Regions from separate parts of the Xanthomonas sp. NCPPB 3174 genome, predicted to be linked through region 1. Evidence: riboswitches for the same ligand, from Rfam matches in the RefSeq annotation. Region 1 holds a riboswitch; the other holds the start of a gene.
The links. A riboswitch is a leader RNA that binds a small molecule or an ion and turns the genes downstream of it on or off. The one in region 1 is predicted to bind cobalamin.
Positions count from the first base shown of each region.

Region 2: another riboswitch for cobalamin. It lies ahead of btuB (TonB-dependent vitamin B12 receptor); the one in region 1 lies ahead of AC1PK7_RS20230 (ribonucleoside-diphosphate reductase subunit alpha).

Region 1 is NZ_CM161517.1:4,681,758-4,689,396, reverse strand. It holds gene ompR (osmolarity response regulator transcription factor OmpR) at 1-357, opposite strand, end outside; gene AC1PK7_RS20235 (hypothetical protein) at 536-1,063, shown strand; cobalamin riboswitch at 1,252-1,470, shown strand; gene AC1PK7_RS20230 (ribonucleoside-diphosphate reductase subunit alpha) at 1,652-4,066, shown strand; gene AC1PK7_RS20225 (ribonucleotide-diphosphate reductase subunit beta) at 4,175-5,215, shown strand; gene AC1PK7_RS20220 (flavodoxin) at 5,307-5,867, shown strand; gene AC1PK7_RS20215 (thioredoxin family protein) at 5,941-6,273, shown strand; gene AC1PK7_RS20210 (LysR family transcriptional regulator) at 7,227-7,639, opposite strand, start outside.
Region 2 is NZ_CM161517.1:4,307,317-4,314,955, reverse strand. It holds gene fabB (beta-ketoacyl-ACP synthase I) at 1-631, opposite strand, end outside; gene fabA (3-hydroxyacyl-[acyl-carrier-protein] dehydratase FabA) at 631-1,146, opposite strand; gene dinB (DNA polymerase IV) at 1,356-2,417, shown strand; gene gph (phosphoglycolate phosphatase) at 2,726-3,379, shown strand; gene btuB (TonB-dependent vitamin B12 receptor) at 3,864-5,735, opposite strand; cobalamin riboswitch at 5,850-6,067, opposite strand; gene AC1PK7_RS18515 (TfoX/Sxy family protein) at 6,093-6,521, opposite strand; gene AC1PK7_RS18510 (GAF domain-containing protein) at 6,518-7,000, opposite strand; gene bioD (dethiobiotin synthase) at 7,121-7,639, shown strand, end outside.

The DNA.
Region 1 (7,639 bases):
GATCCGCGCCAGCAGCTCGCGCGGGTTGACCGGCTTGGGCAGGTAGTCGTCGGCGCCGATCTCCAGGCCGACGATGCGGTCGATCTCGTCGCCCTTGGCGGTCAGCATCACGATCGGGGTGTGGTCGCCCTGGCCGCGCAAGCGTCGGCAGATCTCCAGGCCGTTCTCGCCGGGCAGCATCAGGTCCAGCACCACCAGGTCGTAGTGGCCGCGCGCCAGCGCCTGCTGCAGTTGCACGCCGTCGGCCACCGCCTTGACCGCGAAGCCCTGGCTTTCCAGGTAGCGGCACAGCAGGGCGCGCAGGCGGTCGTCGTCGTCGACCAGCAGCAGGCGGGGAGCGGGCGCGGCATCGTGCATGGACGCCACTATCGGCTGCGCCGCGGCCTGGCGGCAACGGCGATGGCGGCGTATCTGTAAGCGGATGTTTCCGCCGTGGCCTGCGGCAACATCCGCTGGCCGATCCGGCGCCCCGCGCGCCGGCGCCGTGACTACGGTGATGCCTGGCAGCACGCCGCTGCCGTCACCGGAGAACACCATGTCGCTGTCCCGTCGCATCACTCCCTTGCTGCTGGCGCTGGCCGCCAGCGTTCTGGTCGCGCCCAGTGCACCGGCACGCGAGCACACCCGCACGCGCACCGCCGGCGGCGCCGATGGCGCCCGCCACGCGGCCGTGCAGGCCAGCGCCAGCGGCGCCCACGGCAGCGTGCAGCGCGCCCGCCAATGGCAGGCCGACGGCCAGGGCAACGCCAGCGCCAGCAGCGCCGCCACCCGCACGACGGCCGCCGGCGGCAGCGCCACGCGCCAGGGCAGTGCCGACCGCAACGCCGACGGCAGCGCCAGCCGCCAGGGCAGCGCCAGCGTGCAAGGCGCCGACGGCGCCACTGCCAGCAGCAGCGGCAGCCTGGCTCGCGCCGCCGACGGCACCCTCAGCGGCAGCCGCCAGAGCAGCGTCGCGGGCACACAGGGCAGCTACCAGGGCAGCACCAGCGTGCAGGACGGCAGCGTCGTCCACACCGGCACCTGCACCGACGCCAGCGGCGCGGTGGTGCCGTGCCGGCCCTAGGCGAGGCGGCGGTGTCGGGGGCCGTCCGGGAGCGCCAACGCCCCTGGCCGCGGCCGGCTTCACGGCCCCGTCACGGCCGTGAACGGCCGTCGCGGCGGGACCGCAATCGACTGCCGGCGGCAAACCGTTGCCAGGCTTAGGTTTTCGTAATTCCACCCATATTTAGCGTTGACGTCGCCGACCGACCCCACTATCTTGGGGTGGTCGGTTCCGGCGGCCACAAGCCGCGGGATCAAAAGGGAAGCCGGTGCGGCGTGCCAACGCCAACTCCGGCGCTGCCCCGCAGCGGTAATTGGGAACGAACCCGTCATCCGCACTGAGGCGCCCGCCTTGGGAAGCGACGGGCTAGGAACCGGCCACGGCCGTTGCCCATCAGCCCGAAGACCTGCCGACAGCCGCGCGAAGCACACCGCGCGGCGCCGACCGCGCGCTCTCCGGGGGGAGAGGGTCGGTGCAGCGATGACCGCCCGCAGGCCCGGTGCCTGCGCCGTTTGCAGTCTTCGCGACACCGCCCGCCCACCTGCGAACCCGGTCGGACCGCTGCCTGCGAGGGTCGGGCGGCCGCGTGCACCACGCTTGGAGACCTTCATGAGCCAGACCCACAGCCTGCCGGCCACCGCGTCCGTCGACGCCGCCGTCGACCCCACGACCGCTGCCGCCACTGCCCAGCCGGAGCCGACGGCCAGCAGCGAGCCGAGCAACGACCAGCGCGCCGTGACCTGGATCGTCAAGGACGGCGGCAACCGCCGCATGGCCTTCGACCGCTCGCGCCTGCAGCGCACCCTGGACCGGATCCACGCCGAGTTCCCGCAGCTGGACGTGAGCGACTACGAGCGCAAGGCCTTCGCCTTCATCGAGAAGAAGGAAAGCCTGTCGGCCGACGACATGGTCGACTACCTGATCCGCGAGGCCGAGTCGCGTGTGGACATCGCCACGCCGGAGTGGGAGTACTTCGCCGCGCGCCTGTACCTGGACCGCCTGTACAAGCGCGCCAGCAAGAACCGTTTCTACGATGCCGGCGAGAAGTACGGCTCCTACGTCGGCCTGCAGGAAAGCCTGGCCGACCGCGGCGTGTACTCGATCGACATCCTCAAGAACTACTCCAAGGACGAACTGGCCGAAGCCGGCCGCATGATCGATCCGGAGCGCGACAAGCTGTTCGCCTACAACGGCCTGTACCTGCTGGCCACGCGTTACCTGGCCACCGACAACTCGCGCAAGGTCTACGAACTGCCGCAGGAGCGCTGGCTGACCATCGCCCTGTACCTGATGCAGGACGAGAAGCCGCGCGAGCGCCGCATGCAGTTGGTCGGCGAGGCCTACTGGGCGCTGTCCAACCTGTACATGACCGTGGCCACGCCGACCCTGGCCAACGCCGGCAAGATCGGCGGGCAGCTGTCGAGCTGCTTCATCGACACCGTCGACGACAGCCTGCAGGGCATCTACGACTCCAACACCGACGTGGCGCGCGTGTCCAAGCACGGCGGCGGCGTCGGCGCCTACCTGGGCTATGTGCGTTCGTCCGGCTCGGCGATCCGCGGCGTGAAGAACTCCAGCGGCGGCGTGGTGCCGTGGATCAAGCAGCTCAACAACACCGCCGTGTCGGTGGACCAGCTCGGCCAGCGCAAGGGCGCCATCGCCGTGTACCTGGACATCTGGCACCGCGACATCGAGGCGTTCCTGGACCTGCGCCTGAACAACGGCGACCAGCGCCTGCGCGCGCACGACGTGTTCACCGCGGTGTGCGTGCCGGACATCTTCATGGAAGCGGTGGAGCGCCGCGGCGAGTGGTACCTGTTCGACCCGCACGAGGTGAAGGAGGTCAAGGGCTGGTACCTGCAGGACTTCTTCGACGAGAAGCGCGGCGAAGGCAGCTTCCGCGCCCGCTACGAGGAAGTGGTGGCCGACGAGCGCATCGGCCGCAAGGTGGTCAAGGCCATCGACATGTTCAAGCGGATCATGGTCAGCCAGCTGGAGACCGGCAACCCGTTCATGTTCTATCGCGACGAAGTCAATCGCATGAACCCGAACAAGCACCAGGGCATGGTGTATTCCAGCAACCTGTGCACCGAGATCCTGCAGAACATGAGCCCGACGCGGGTCATCCAGGAGATGATCAGCGGCGACCAGATCGTCACCACCAAGCAGGCCGGCGACTTCGTCGTGTGCAACCTGTCCTCGGTGAACCTGGGCCGTGCGGTCACCGCGCAGCCGGACCTGCTGTCGCCGGACATCCTGGAGCGGCTGATCCGCGTCCAGGTGCGCATGCTCGACAACGTCATCGACCTCAACGAGCTGCCGGTGCCGCAGGCCACCATCACCAACCAGAAGTACCGCGCGATCGGCCTGGGCACCTTCGGCTGGCACCACCTGCTGGCGCAGAAGGGCATCGACTGGAATTCGCCGGAGGCCGAGGCGTACAGCGATTCGCTGTACGAGCGCATCAACTACCTGACCATCCAGGCGAGCCTGGCGCTGGCCAAGGAGAAGGGCGCGTACAAGGTGTTCAAGGGCAGCGACTGGCAGAACGGCGAGTACTTCACCAAGCGCGGCTACGACAGCGCCGAGTGGCAGGAACTGGCCGCGCAGGTGAGCGTGCACGGCGTGCGCAACGCCTGGATGGTGGCGGTGGCACCGAACATGAGCACCGCGCAGATCGCCGGCTCCACCGCGTCGATCGACCCGATCTACAGCGCGTTCTACTACGAAGAGAAGAAGGACTTCCGCCGTCCGGTGGTGGCGCCGGGGCTGACCGTGGACACCTATCCGTACTACGAGAAGGGCGCCTACAAGGTCGACCAGTTCGCCAGCGTGCGCCAGAACGCGCGCCGCCAGCGCCACGTCGACCAGTCGATCAGCTTCAACTTCTACGTGCCCAGCGGCATCCGCGCCAGCACCCTGCTGGACCTGCACATGACCGCATGGAAGGAAGGCCTGAAGACCACCTACTACGTGCGTTCCAACGACATCGACATCAGCGAGTGCGAGTGGTGCTCGAGCTGATCGCCGGCGTCTGACGCCCACGCCGCGCGGCAGGCTCGACCTGCCGCGCGCGTCCCGCATTCCCGCGCCGCCCGCCGGCGCCGTTCACCCGACTACCGAAGCACATCCATGGCCATCGCGCTCGACCGCATCAAGATCCTCGAACCGCTGCACCCCAACCGCTCCACCGGCATCATCAACGGCACCACCAGCGGCATCCTCAACTGGAACGACATCCCGTACCCGTCCTTCTACCGGGCGTACAAGGAGCTGTCGACCAACTTCTGGATCCCCGACGAAGTGGACATGAAGGGCGATGCCAAGCAGTACGGGGAGCTGTCGGCGCGCGAGAAGAACGCCTACGACTCGATCATCGGCCTGCTGGCCACGCTGGATTCGCCGCAGACGCGCTTCATCTACAACGTCGCCGAATACATCACCGACCCGGCCGCGCACGCCAACGCCGCGATCATCGGCCAGCAGGAAGTGATCCACAACGAGAGCTACTCGTACGTGCTGGCCTCGATCGCCGGCCTGGCCGACCAGAACCGCGTGTTCGAGATCGCGCGCACGCATCCGACCATCATCGCGCGCAACCAGCCGATCATGCAGGCCTACGACGACTTCATGCGCGAGAAGACCGCAGAGACCCTGCTGCGCTCGCTGATCCAGTCCTCGATCCTGGAAGGCATCAACTTCTATTCCGGCTTCGCGTATTTCTACAACCTGGTGCGGCAGAACCGCATGACCGGCACCGGCAAGATCATCAGCTTCATCAACCGCGACGAACTGGCCCACACCAAGTTCATCAGCGAGCTGATCCGCGCCATCATCGGCGAGAACGCCGAGCTGCAGACCAACGAGCTGACCGACTACGTGCACCAGGCCTTCGAACACGCGATCCGCCTGGAGACCGAGTGGTCCTCGGAAGTGCTCGACGGCATCGAGGGCATCGACGTGGACGAGATGATCCAGTACGTGAAGTACCGCGCCAACAAGATGTCCGGCATGCTCGGCATCGAGAAGCTGTACAGCGGCGCCAGCGACAACGTGATGCCCTGGATCAAGGCCTACGCCGACAACTTCACCGAGACCAAGACCGACTTCTTCGAGATGCGCAACGCCAGCTACAAGAAGACCAACTCGGACAACGGCTTCGACGATCTGTGAAGAGCCGGGATTGGGGATTCGGGATTGGGGATTGGCAAAAGCGAACCCCGCCCTGACGAATCCCGAATCCCCAATCCCGAATCCCCGCCTCATGAAAATCTTGCTCGCCTACGCTTCGCTCAGCGGCAACACCCGCGACGTCGCCCGCCGCGTGCATGCGCAGTGCGAGGCGGCGGGGCACGCGGTGACCTGGATCCACACCGACCTGCAGACGCTGCAGGGTGCGCTCGGCGACGCAGGGCGCGCGGCGGCGTTCGACCTGCATCTGCTCGGCAGCTGGACCGACAACGCCGGACGCACGCCGTCGGAGATGAAGCGCTACATCGCCGAGCTGGTCGAGGCGACCGGCAAGACGATCGAGGTGGCGGCGTTCGGCACCGGCGAGACGCAGTGGGGGCTGGAGTACTACTGCGGGGCGGTCAAGCGCATCGCGCGGTTCTTCGACAGCGCCTATCCATTGCTGGAGATCGAGCAGATGCCGCACGGCGACCGCGACAACGCGGCGATCGACGCCTGGTGCGCGCAGGTGCTGGCGTTGCGCGCGGCGCGGCTCCTGCAGCCCGATGTAGCGGCGGTGTCGCAGGACGTGGTCGGCACGGCTGGAACCGATGCCGTGCAGACCGCAGTGCCGTTGCCTGCCGGCAGCGGCTGATCCTTTTCCTTTTTCCGCCCCGGGCGCCGACCATCGCCGCGCCGGGCGTCACGTTCCAGACGAGGTCCGTTCCATGCTCACCACCATCACCGTTTCCAGTGCCGAACAGTTCGCCGATGCCCTCGCCGCGCACCCGCGCGTGCTGGCCGATTTCAACAAGGACAACTGCCCGGGCTGCCGCATGCTCGACAAGTCGCTGGAGCGTTTCGCCGAGAGCGACACGGCGCAGGGCGTGACCCTGCTCAAGGTGAAGATGGAAGACGTGGGCGAGGAGTTCTTCCGTGCCCAGGGCCTGCGGCAGACGCCGACGCTGATGCTGTTCCGCCAGGGAGAGGAAGTGGCGCGGGTGCCCGGCTTCGTGCCGCCGGCCAAGATCGACGAAGCGGTGCGCACGCACTTGGGCTGAGCGCGCCGCGTTCCTCGCACCTCGTATCTCGTAGGAGCGGCTTCAGCCGCGACGGGCTTTCCCATAGCGTTTGTCGCGGCTGAAGCTGCTCCTACGGGTTTTCTCGTCGGACCGTGAAACTCAAGCAACAGCAAAGGCTTTCGCCTTGCGGCGAGTCACTTTTCTTTGCTTGTGCAAAGAAAAGTAACCAAAAGAAAGCACACCCTGCCTACGCGCCCTCCGCGCTAACGCGCTCCGGGTCCGCGTCCAGCCCGGGGATCCGCGGAAGGGGCATCCTGCCCCTGCCGCGGACGGCGTACATCCATGTACGCCGCCCTTCGGGTGTTTCCCCGCGCTGGCCGCCGCTACGGAAGGGAACCCGGTAAGTCAAAAGCCAAAGCAACAGCAACAGCCGGAGCAACAGCAACGGCAACAGCAACGGCCGAAGCGACTGCCGCTGCAGCGCACGCCCGCATCATTGCAGCGTTCGCAAGCGAATGCGCTACGCGTGGTGGCCCACGTTGCTTGTCGATCATGTTGGACGCGAAAAACGACGCCGGTTTTCGAAGAAGCTACAGGCGCAGTTGTGCATGGCGTACAGGTGGCTGTGTCGGCGTGCACCAAGATCAGGGGCATCGCCATTGCAATGACGTATGTACGCGCTGTATCCGCACTAGCTTCTGCTTTTGCTATTGATGTTGCGTTGGCTTTCGACTTACCGGGTTCCCTTCCGCGAATCCCCGGTGCATCCGCGGACCCGGAGCGCGCAGCGCGGAGGGCGCAAGGCAGGGCGCGCTTGACCAGCCTTCGGCTGTGGTAAAGCGCTTCTTTTGGTTACCTTTTCTTTGCGCGAGCAAAGAAAAGTAACTCGCCCGTTAGGGCGAAAGCCTTTGCTCTCGTCTACCGGGAAAAAGCTCGCGGCTAAAGCCGCTCCTACATTTCTACCAAGAGAGCGCAGCCATGCACCGCCGCTCCTACCCACGCCTGCCCGCCGCATGCCCCTGCGCCAGCTGCCATAGGTGGCGCACGATCGGCATCGCCTGCGCAGTGGCCGGCAGCGCGGCCAGCGCCAACCGCGCCATCGGCACGCGGCCGTCGATGTCCAGATAGCGCACGCCGGGCAACTGCACCTGCGCGGTCGAGGCGGGGACGACCGACACGCCCAGTTCGGCCGCCACCAGGTTGACGATGGAGGACATCTGCGGCGCTTCCTGTTCGATCTTCAGCTCGAAGCCGGCCTGGCGGCAGGCGTCGAGGATCTCGTCGTAGAGGCTGGTGCCGAAGCTGCGCGGGAACAGGATGAAGGGTTCGCCGGCCAGCGCCGACAGCGGGGCGCGGCGGCGCTTGGCCAGGCGGTGCGCGGCCGGTACCGCGATCTTCATCGGTT
Region 2 (7,639 bases), 370 kb from region 1:
CGTTGAAGCCGGTGGACAGCGCGCCCATGGCGTCGAACATCAGGCTCATGGTCCAGTCCAGCTCTTCGCCGCCACCGGCGAACATCACGTCCTGCTGACCATGGCGGATCAGGTCCGCCGCTGCGCCGATGCAGTGCGCCGAGGTCGCGCAGGCGGCCGACAGCGAGTAGCTCACGCCCTTGATCTTGAACGCGGTGGCCAGGCTGGCCGAGACCGCCGAACACATCGTGCGCGGCACCATGTACGGGCCGACCTTGCGCACGCCGCGGTTGCGCAGCAGGTCCGCCGCTTCCACCTGCCAGTGGCTGGAGCCGCCGCCGGAGCCGGCGATCAGGCCGATCCGCGGGTCGCTGATCGCCGCCTCGTCCAGGCCGGCATCGGCCAGCGCATCGCGCAGCGCCAGGTAGGCGTAGGCCGAGGCATCGCCCATGAAGCGCTTGAGCTTGCGGTCGATCGCCGCGTCCAGGTCCAGTTGCACATCGCCGCCGACCTGGCTGCGCAGGCCGGCTTCCACCGCCTGCGGGTTGTGGCGGATGCCGGACTGACCTTCGCGCAATGCGCGCGCCACGCTGTCCAGATCGTTGCCCAGGCACGACGTGATGCCCATTCCGGTAATGACCACGCGCCGCATCAGAACGCCTCCGTCGACGTGAACAGGCCCACGCGCATGTCCTTGGCGGTATAGATCTCGCGCCCATCCACCGACATGCGGCCATCGGCCACCGCCATGACCAGCTTGCGGTTGATCACCCGGCTGATGTCGATCTCGTACACCACCTGCTTGGCGCTCGGCAGCACCTGCCCGGTGAACTTCACTTCGCCCACGCCCAGCGCACGCCCGCGGCCGGGCGCGCCCAGCCAGGTCAGGAAGAAGCCGGTCAGCTGCCACATCGCATCCAGGCCCAGGCAGCCGGGCATCACCGGATCGCCGATGAAATGGCAGCCGAAGAACCACAGGTCCGGGCGGATATCCAGCTCGGCGCGGATCACGCCCTTGCCGTGCGCGCCGCCGGTCTCGTCGATGGCGACGATGCGGTCGAACATCAGCATCGGATCGTTGGGCAGGCGCCCGGCGTTGGCGCCGAACAACTCGCCGCGTGCGCTGGCGAGCAATTGCTCGCGCGAATAGGAAGACAGACGACTCATGAACGGAACATTCCCAGGCCAGACAGTCGAGGCGCGCAAGAGTGCATGAGCCTTGCGCGTTCAATCAAACGTTTTATCCGTACGCACGCGTAGTGTCGGCAGCGGCGACGGCGCGCACACTGCGCCGGATCAAGGCGCGCATTCTCAGTCCGTGCGCAGTGCCAGGCTTATCATGCGCACACCGTTCGCAGGCGTAGGGTAGGGGGTCGATGCGCAAGATCATTCACGTCGACATGGATGCGTTCTACGCGTCCGTGGAGCAGCGTGACGATCCCGCGCTGCGCGGCAAGCCGGTGGTGGTGGCCTGGCGCGGCATGCGCTCGGTGGTGTGCGCCGCCTCCTACGAGGCGCGGGTGTTCGGCGTGCGCTCGGCGATGCCGGCGCTGCGCGCCGAGCGGCTGTGCCCGGACGCGATCTTCGTGCCGCCGGATTTCGCCCGCTACAAGGCGGTGTCGCGGCAGGTGCGCGAGATCTTCCAGCGTCACACCGACCTGATCGAGCCGCTGTCGCTGGACGAGGCCTACCTGGACGTCACCGAGCCAAAGGGCGAATTGCGCACCGCCACCGAGATCGCCCAGACCATCCGTGCGCAGATCCGCGCCGAAACCGAACTGACCGCCTCGGCCGGGATCGCGCCGAACAAGTTCCTGGCCAAGATCGCCTCGGACTGGCGCAAGCCCGATGGCCAGTTCGTGATCCGCCCGCATCGCGTGGAAGCCTTCCTGACCCCGTTGCCGGTGAACAAAGTGCCCGGCGTGGGCAAGGTGATGGAGGGCAAGCTGGCGGAACTGGGCATCGCCACCGTCGGCGACCTGCGCGCGCGCAGCGAGGCCGAACTGGAAGCGCGCTTCGGCAGCTTCGGCCTGCGCCTGTATCAACGCGCGCGCGGCATCGACGAACGCCCGGTGGAGTCGGACCAGCCGGTGCAGTCGATCTCCTCCGAGGACACCTTCGCCGAAGACCTGGCGCTGGACGCGCTGGAGCCGGCGATCCGGCAACTGGCGGAGAAGACCTGGAACGCCACCCGCCGCACCGAGCGCATCGCGCGCACGGTGGTGCTGAAGCTGAAGACCGCGCAGTTCCGCATCCTCACCCGCAGCTTTACTCCCGAGCAGCCGCCGGAGTCGCTGCAGACCTTGATCGACATCGCCCTGGCGCTGCGCGCGCGCGTGGACCTGCCGGCGTCCACCCGCTACCGCCTGGTCGGCGTGGGCCTGTCCGGCTTTCACGAACCCACACCCGCACAGGCGCAGGGGCGCTTGTTCGGTTGAGGTGGTCACGCGCGGAGGCTGTAAGCATGTTCTGCCTCGTACGTGGATTGAAGCGGGTTGTCGTCGTTGAGGATGCCAAGTTGGCAGCCGCATCCTCGCCGTGCGTGGATTAAACGCCAGGGGATACGCGAGCGAACCGGGAACGTGGCCTTTGCCCATCCCGTGTCGGGACTGAAGTCCCTCCCACATGTGCGTGCAAGGATTGGAGCACGGACTTCATCGTCTGGCCATGCTGATCGGCCTTGTCGCGACCGCATACCGGCCGTGCGCCACCTACAATGCACACTTCTTCCCTGTCCTGGCACGACATGACGTTTCCGTATGCAGTGGTGGTGTTCGACCTCGACGGCACCCTGGTCGACAGCGGCGCCGACATCGCCGAGGCGCTGAACCGCACCCTGGTCGACTTCGGCCTGCCGCGGGTGCCGGAGGCGACCGTGCTCGGCTGGATCGGCGAGGGCGTGCGCAAGCTGGTCGAGGCCGCCTGGCGGCATGCCGGGGATACCACGCCGATCGATGCGGTGATGCCGACCTTCATGCGCCACTACGCCGAGTGCCTGTTGCGCAGTCCGCGGCTGTATCCGGGGGCGGCGGACGCGCTGACGCACCTGCACGCGGAAGGCGTGACGCTGGCGCTGTGCACCAACAAGCCGGCGGCGATGGTGCCACCGCTGCTGCAGCATCTGGGCGTGGCCGAGCTGTTTTCCGCGGTCCTGGGCGGCGACAGCCTGCCCGAGCGCAAGCCCAGCCCGGTGCCGTTGCTGCACCTGGCGCAGCAGTTCGCGCAGCCGCCGGCGCGCTGTCTGATGGTCGGCGATTCGGGGACCGACCTGCAGGCCGGGCACGCCGCCGGCATGCCGGTGGCGCTGGTGCGCTACGGCTATCCGCGCGACCTGGATCTGGCCACGGCCGACGTGGTGCTGCTGATGGACGATCTGCGCGAGCTGCTGCAGCTGCGTTGATACGACTGCGGCAAGCACCGAGGACTAGCGCAACGATCGGGATGCGCTTGTAGGAGCGGCTTCAGCCGCGACGGGCGTTCCCGAGAAAGCCCGTCGCGGCTGAAGCCGCGCCTGCAGCGCATGACGCAGGACGCCCCTCTCCCCCCGGGAGAGGGGTTGGGGTGAGGGGCCGGGCGCGTAGCGCGCATCGCACTGTCAGGTGGTGCCGCGATGCATGAGCACGAGGGCGGCTGTTTGCGTTCGGCAGCCAGCGGCCCTTATCGCGAGCGACCAATTGCGCGATGCGTCGCGCATGCCTGCTTTGCGAATGCGCGCATCTACATGCGGTGTGGTCGCACATGCCGCCTTTCGTAGGAGCTGCTTCAGCCGCGACGGGCTTCCCGGAAAGCCCATCGCGGCTGAAGCCGCTCCTACAAAAAAGACGCGTGTTGTGGCCGCGCCGTTGCCCCGCGCCACGCCGGCTGGCGCAGCGCGGGGCGCCGGCTCAGCGCGCCGCTGGCGCGTAACGCAGGGTCAGCGCGTATTCGCGGCCCGGCTGGTTGTACCAGTTCACCGTCTGGTAGTCGCGATCGAACACGTTGCTGGCCTTGGCCTGCAGTGTCCAGTCCGGGGTGAAGGCGTATTCCGCGCGCAGGTCGACGGTGCCGTAGCCGGCCAGGCGCACGCGGTTGGCCGCGTCGTCGAAGCGGTGGCCGCTGCCGAACACGGTGACGCCGAGCTTGACCGGGCCGATGCCGCGGTCCACGTCCAGGCGCGCGGTGTTCTGCGCGCGGCGCGCCAGCCAGTTGTCGCGGTTGTCGCCGTCGCTGCGGTTGCGCGGATCGGTGTGGCTCAGCTGCGCCGACAGTTCCCAGCCGGCCAGCAGCGCATAGCCGGTCAGTTCGGCGCCGCGGATGCGTGCCTCGTCCACGTTGACCGGCAGGAAGCTGACCGCGTCGTAGGAGATCAGGTCCTTGACCCGGGTCTCGTAGGCGTTGAAGGTCCAGTTCCAGCTGTCGGCGTACTGCGCAATGCCGAGGTTGCCGCTCTTGGAGCGTTCCGGCTTCAACGCCGGATTGCCGGCGAACGGGTAGTACAGGTCGTTGAAGGTCGGCGCCTTGAAGCCGGTGCCGACGCTGGCGGTGAGCTTGAGGCCATGCGCCAGCGACAGGCCCCAGCCGAGGCTGCCGGTGGTGTGCTCGCCGAACTGTTCGTTGTCGTCGCTGCGCACGCTGGCCTGCACCTGCTGCGCGCCGAAGCGGCCCTGGTACTCGGCGAACACGCCGGTGTTGTCGCGGCTGTCGACGTCGAAGGCGGTGGTGCTGGTGACGTGCTCGCGCTGCCAGTCGCTGCCGACGCTGAGCAGGTGGCCTTCGGCCAGGGTGATGTCGCCCTGCAGCGCGGCGGTGTCGCGGCGGCTGTCGAAGGTGCTGACGAAGCTGCGCGTGCGCGCGCCCGGCGCACGGTAGTAGCTGTCGGCGTCGTCGACGTTGCGGCCCAGTTGCGCGGCCAGGTGCAGGCGATCGGAGGGCGTCCAGTCGAGCTTGCCGCTGAACACCTGCTGGGTGTTGTCGGCCTCGTTGCCGGCGAACAGCGGATCGCCGTCGTACTCGTTGCGGCTGTCGATGTTAAGCGCCTGGCCTTCGACGCGCAGCGTGTCGGTCAGCGCGTAGCCGCCGCGCGCGCTCAGCGAGACGTTGCGGTAGCCGTCGCGGTCGGGCTGGTCGACGAAGCAGCCGGCGAACAGCGTGGCCGAGCCGTTGCAGGCATTGATGCCGTCGGTCTTCTGGTAGCCGCCCTGCACGGCCAGCCAGCCGCGCTCGCCGCGGTTGCTGAAGCCGGCGCCGGCCTCGCGCAGGCCATGGTTGCCGCCGCCCAGGCTCAGGTTCTGCTGGAAGCCCTGGCCGCCGCGGCGGGTGAAGATCTGGATGACGCCGCCGATCGCGTCGGAGCCGTACAGGCTCGACCGCGGCCCGCGCACGATCTCGATGCGCTCGATCTGGCTCAGCGGCAGGTCCTGGAACGCGGCCAGGCCGGCGCTGGCCGAGCCGATGCGCACGCCGTCCACCAGCACCAGCACGTGGTCCGATTCGCTGCCGCGCAGGTTCAGCGTGGTCAGCTTGCCCAGGCCGCCCTGGTTGGAGACGCCGATGCCGGCGCGGCCCTGCAGCAACTGCGCCAGCGACGTGGCCTGGCTGCGCTCGATCTCGGCGCGGTCGATGACCTGCGCCGGCACCACGCTGTCCTCCACGGAAATCTGGGTGCGGGTGGCGGTGACCAGGACCTGGTCGAGGTCGGTGGCGGCATCGGCGGCGTGGGCCAGCGCGGGCAGGGACAGGGCGGACGCGATCGCGACCGAAAGCAGGCGGGACGACATGGGTGGCAACTCCGGCGCGCGGCTGCGCGCTGTGACGGCAAGGGAGCCGCGAACGGAAGGTGCAAGCGGACGGCGCCGGACACGGCGCGGCACGCCGCGACGCCCTCCGCATCGCAACCAGTGAACTGCAAGGCCGGTCTCCGGGCTGGCGATCAGGGAGGCGGACCTCCCGGCTGCGACGCCTTCCCATGCCCAGGGCACAGTGGCGCAGGTCGTCAGCGCGGATCGCTTACCGTTGCGGGGGCAGCGCCGGCCTTGTCGCAAGACGCACCGGCTTCCCGTTTCAACCCGCTGGCCGGAGCCGGCGGGTCACCTTGAAGCGGCGCGATTGTACGCGATCGCCGCTGCCCGCGCGGCTCAGTCGGCGTGGGCGCCGTGGCCGTCGTCGTCGCCGTGGCGGTCGCCCACCGGCGTGTCGTGCGTGTCCTGCGCGTAGGCGCCGTCGGCGTCATCGTCGCCGTGCGTGTCGTCGCGGTCGAAGTGGGTGGTCGCCACCGGCCCGGCGACCGGCAGGCCGCGCTGCGCCGGCAGCGCCGCCGTCGCGGTTTCCAGGTCGCCCAGCAACTGCGCGCGCCGCGCCTCGGACAGTTCCTGCCAGTGGCAGCCGCTGAGCGCGCCTTCCAGCGAGTACAGCAGGTTGAGGCTGGGCTTGAAGCCGGCGCGCTTGACCTTGACGAAGGCGCCGACCGCACCGGCCGCCTCCAGGTCCTGCTGCGTGCGCACGCCGACCTGGCGCAGCCACGCCGCGCTCTTGGGGCCGATGTTGCGCAGCTTGGTGGTGCTCATCGCAGGCTGTCGACGAAGACCTGGGCGATCGCTTCCAGGCCGCGCTGATCGTCGGCGTCGAACCGGGCCAGGTCGGGGCTGTCCAGGTCGAACACGCCGACCAGCGCGCCGTCGCGCAGCAGCGGCACCACCAGTTCCGAACGCGAGGCCGCATCGCAGGCGATGTGCCCGGGAAACGCCTCCACGTCGTCGATGCGCTGGGTCTGGCCGCTGCTGGCGGCCGCACCGCACACGCCCTTGTGCAGCGGAATGCGCACGCAGGCCGGCAGGCCCTGGAACGGCCCGACCACCAGTTCCTTGCCGTCGTAGAGGTAGAAACCCACCCAGTTCAGCCGCGGCAGCGCGTGGTACACCAGCGCCGCCAGATTGGCGGCATTGGCGATGCGGTCGGGCTCCCCGGCGACCAGGGCGCGGGCCTGGTCGAGCAACTGGGCGTACTGTTCCGGCTTGCTGCCGGTGAGCGAGGACGAGGCGAACATCGCGCGAGTCTAGCAGCGCGCTGCGTCCGCCGGCACCGCGGCGGCTGACGCGCGCGGCGGGCCCGGCTATCCTGCGCGCCGCCGCGCGTCCCGCCGGCCAACCGACAGGGTTTCGTTCGCATGGCTGTTCCCGCCTTCTACGTCACCGGCACCGATACCGGCATCGGCAAGACCATCGCCAGCACTGCGCTGCTGCATGCCCTGCGCGCGCGCGGCCAGCGCGCGGTGGGCATGAAGCCGGTGGCCAGCGGCTGCACGCGCGAGGCCGAGGGCTGGCGCAATGAGGACGCACTGGCCCTGCAGGAGGCCAGCACGCCACGCCCGCGCTATGACGATCTCAATCCGTACGCGCTGCCGCTGCCGCTGGCGCCGGAACTGGCCGCCGCCGATGCCGGCGTGCAGATGGAGCTGGCGCCGATCGCGGCCGCGTTCGACCGCCTGCGCGCGCAGGCCGACGTGGTGGTGGTGGAAGGCGTGGGTGGCTGGGCGGCGCCGCTGTCGGCGACGCTGGACCAGGCCGATCTGGCGCGGGCGCTGCGGCTGCCGGTGGTGCTGGTGGTCGGCCTGCGCCTGGGCTGCCTCAACCACGCCCGGCTCAGCGCCGCGGCGATCGCCGCCGACGGCCTGCAGTGCATTGGC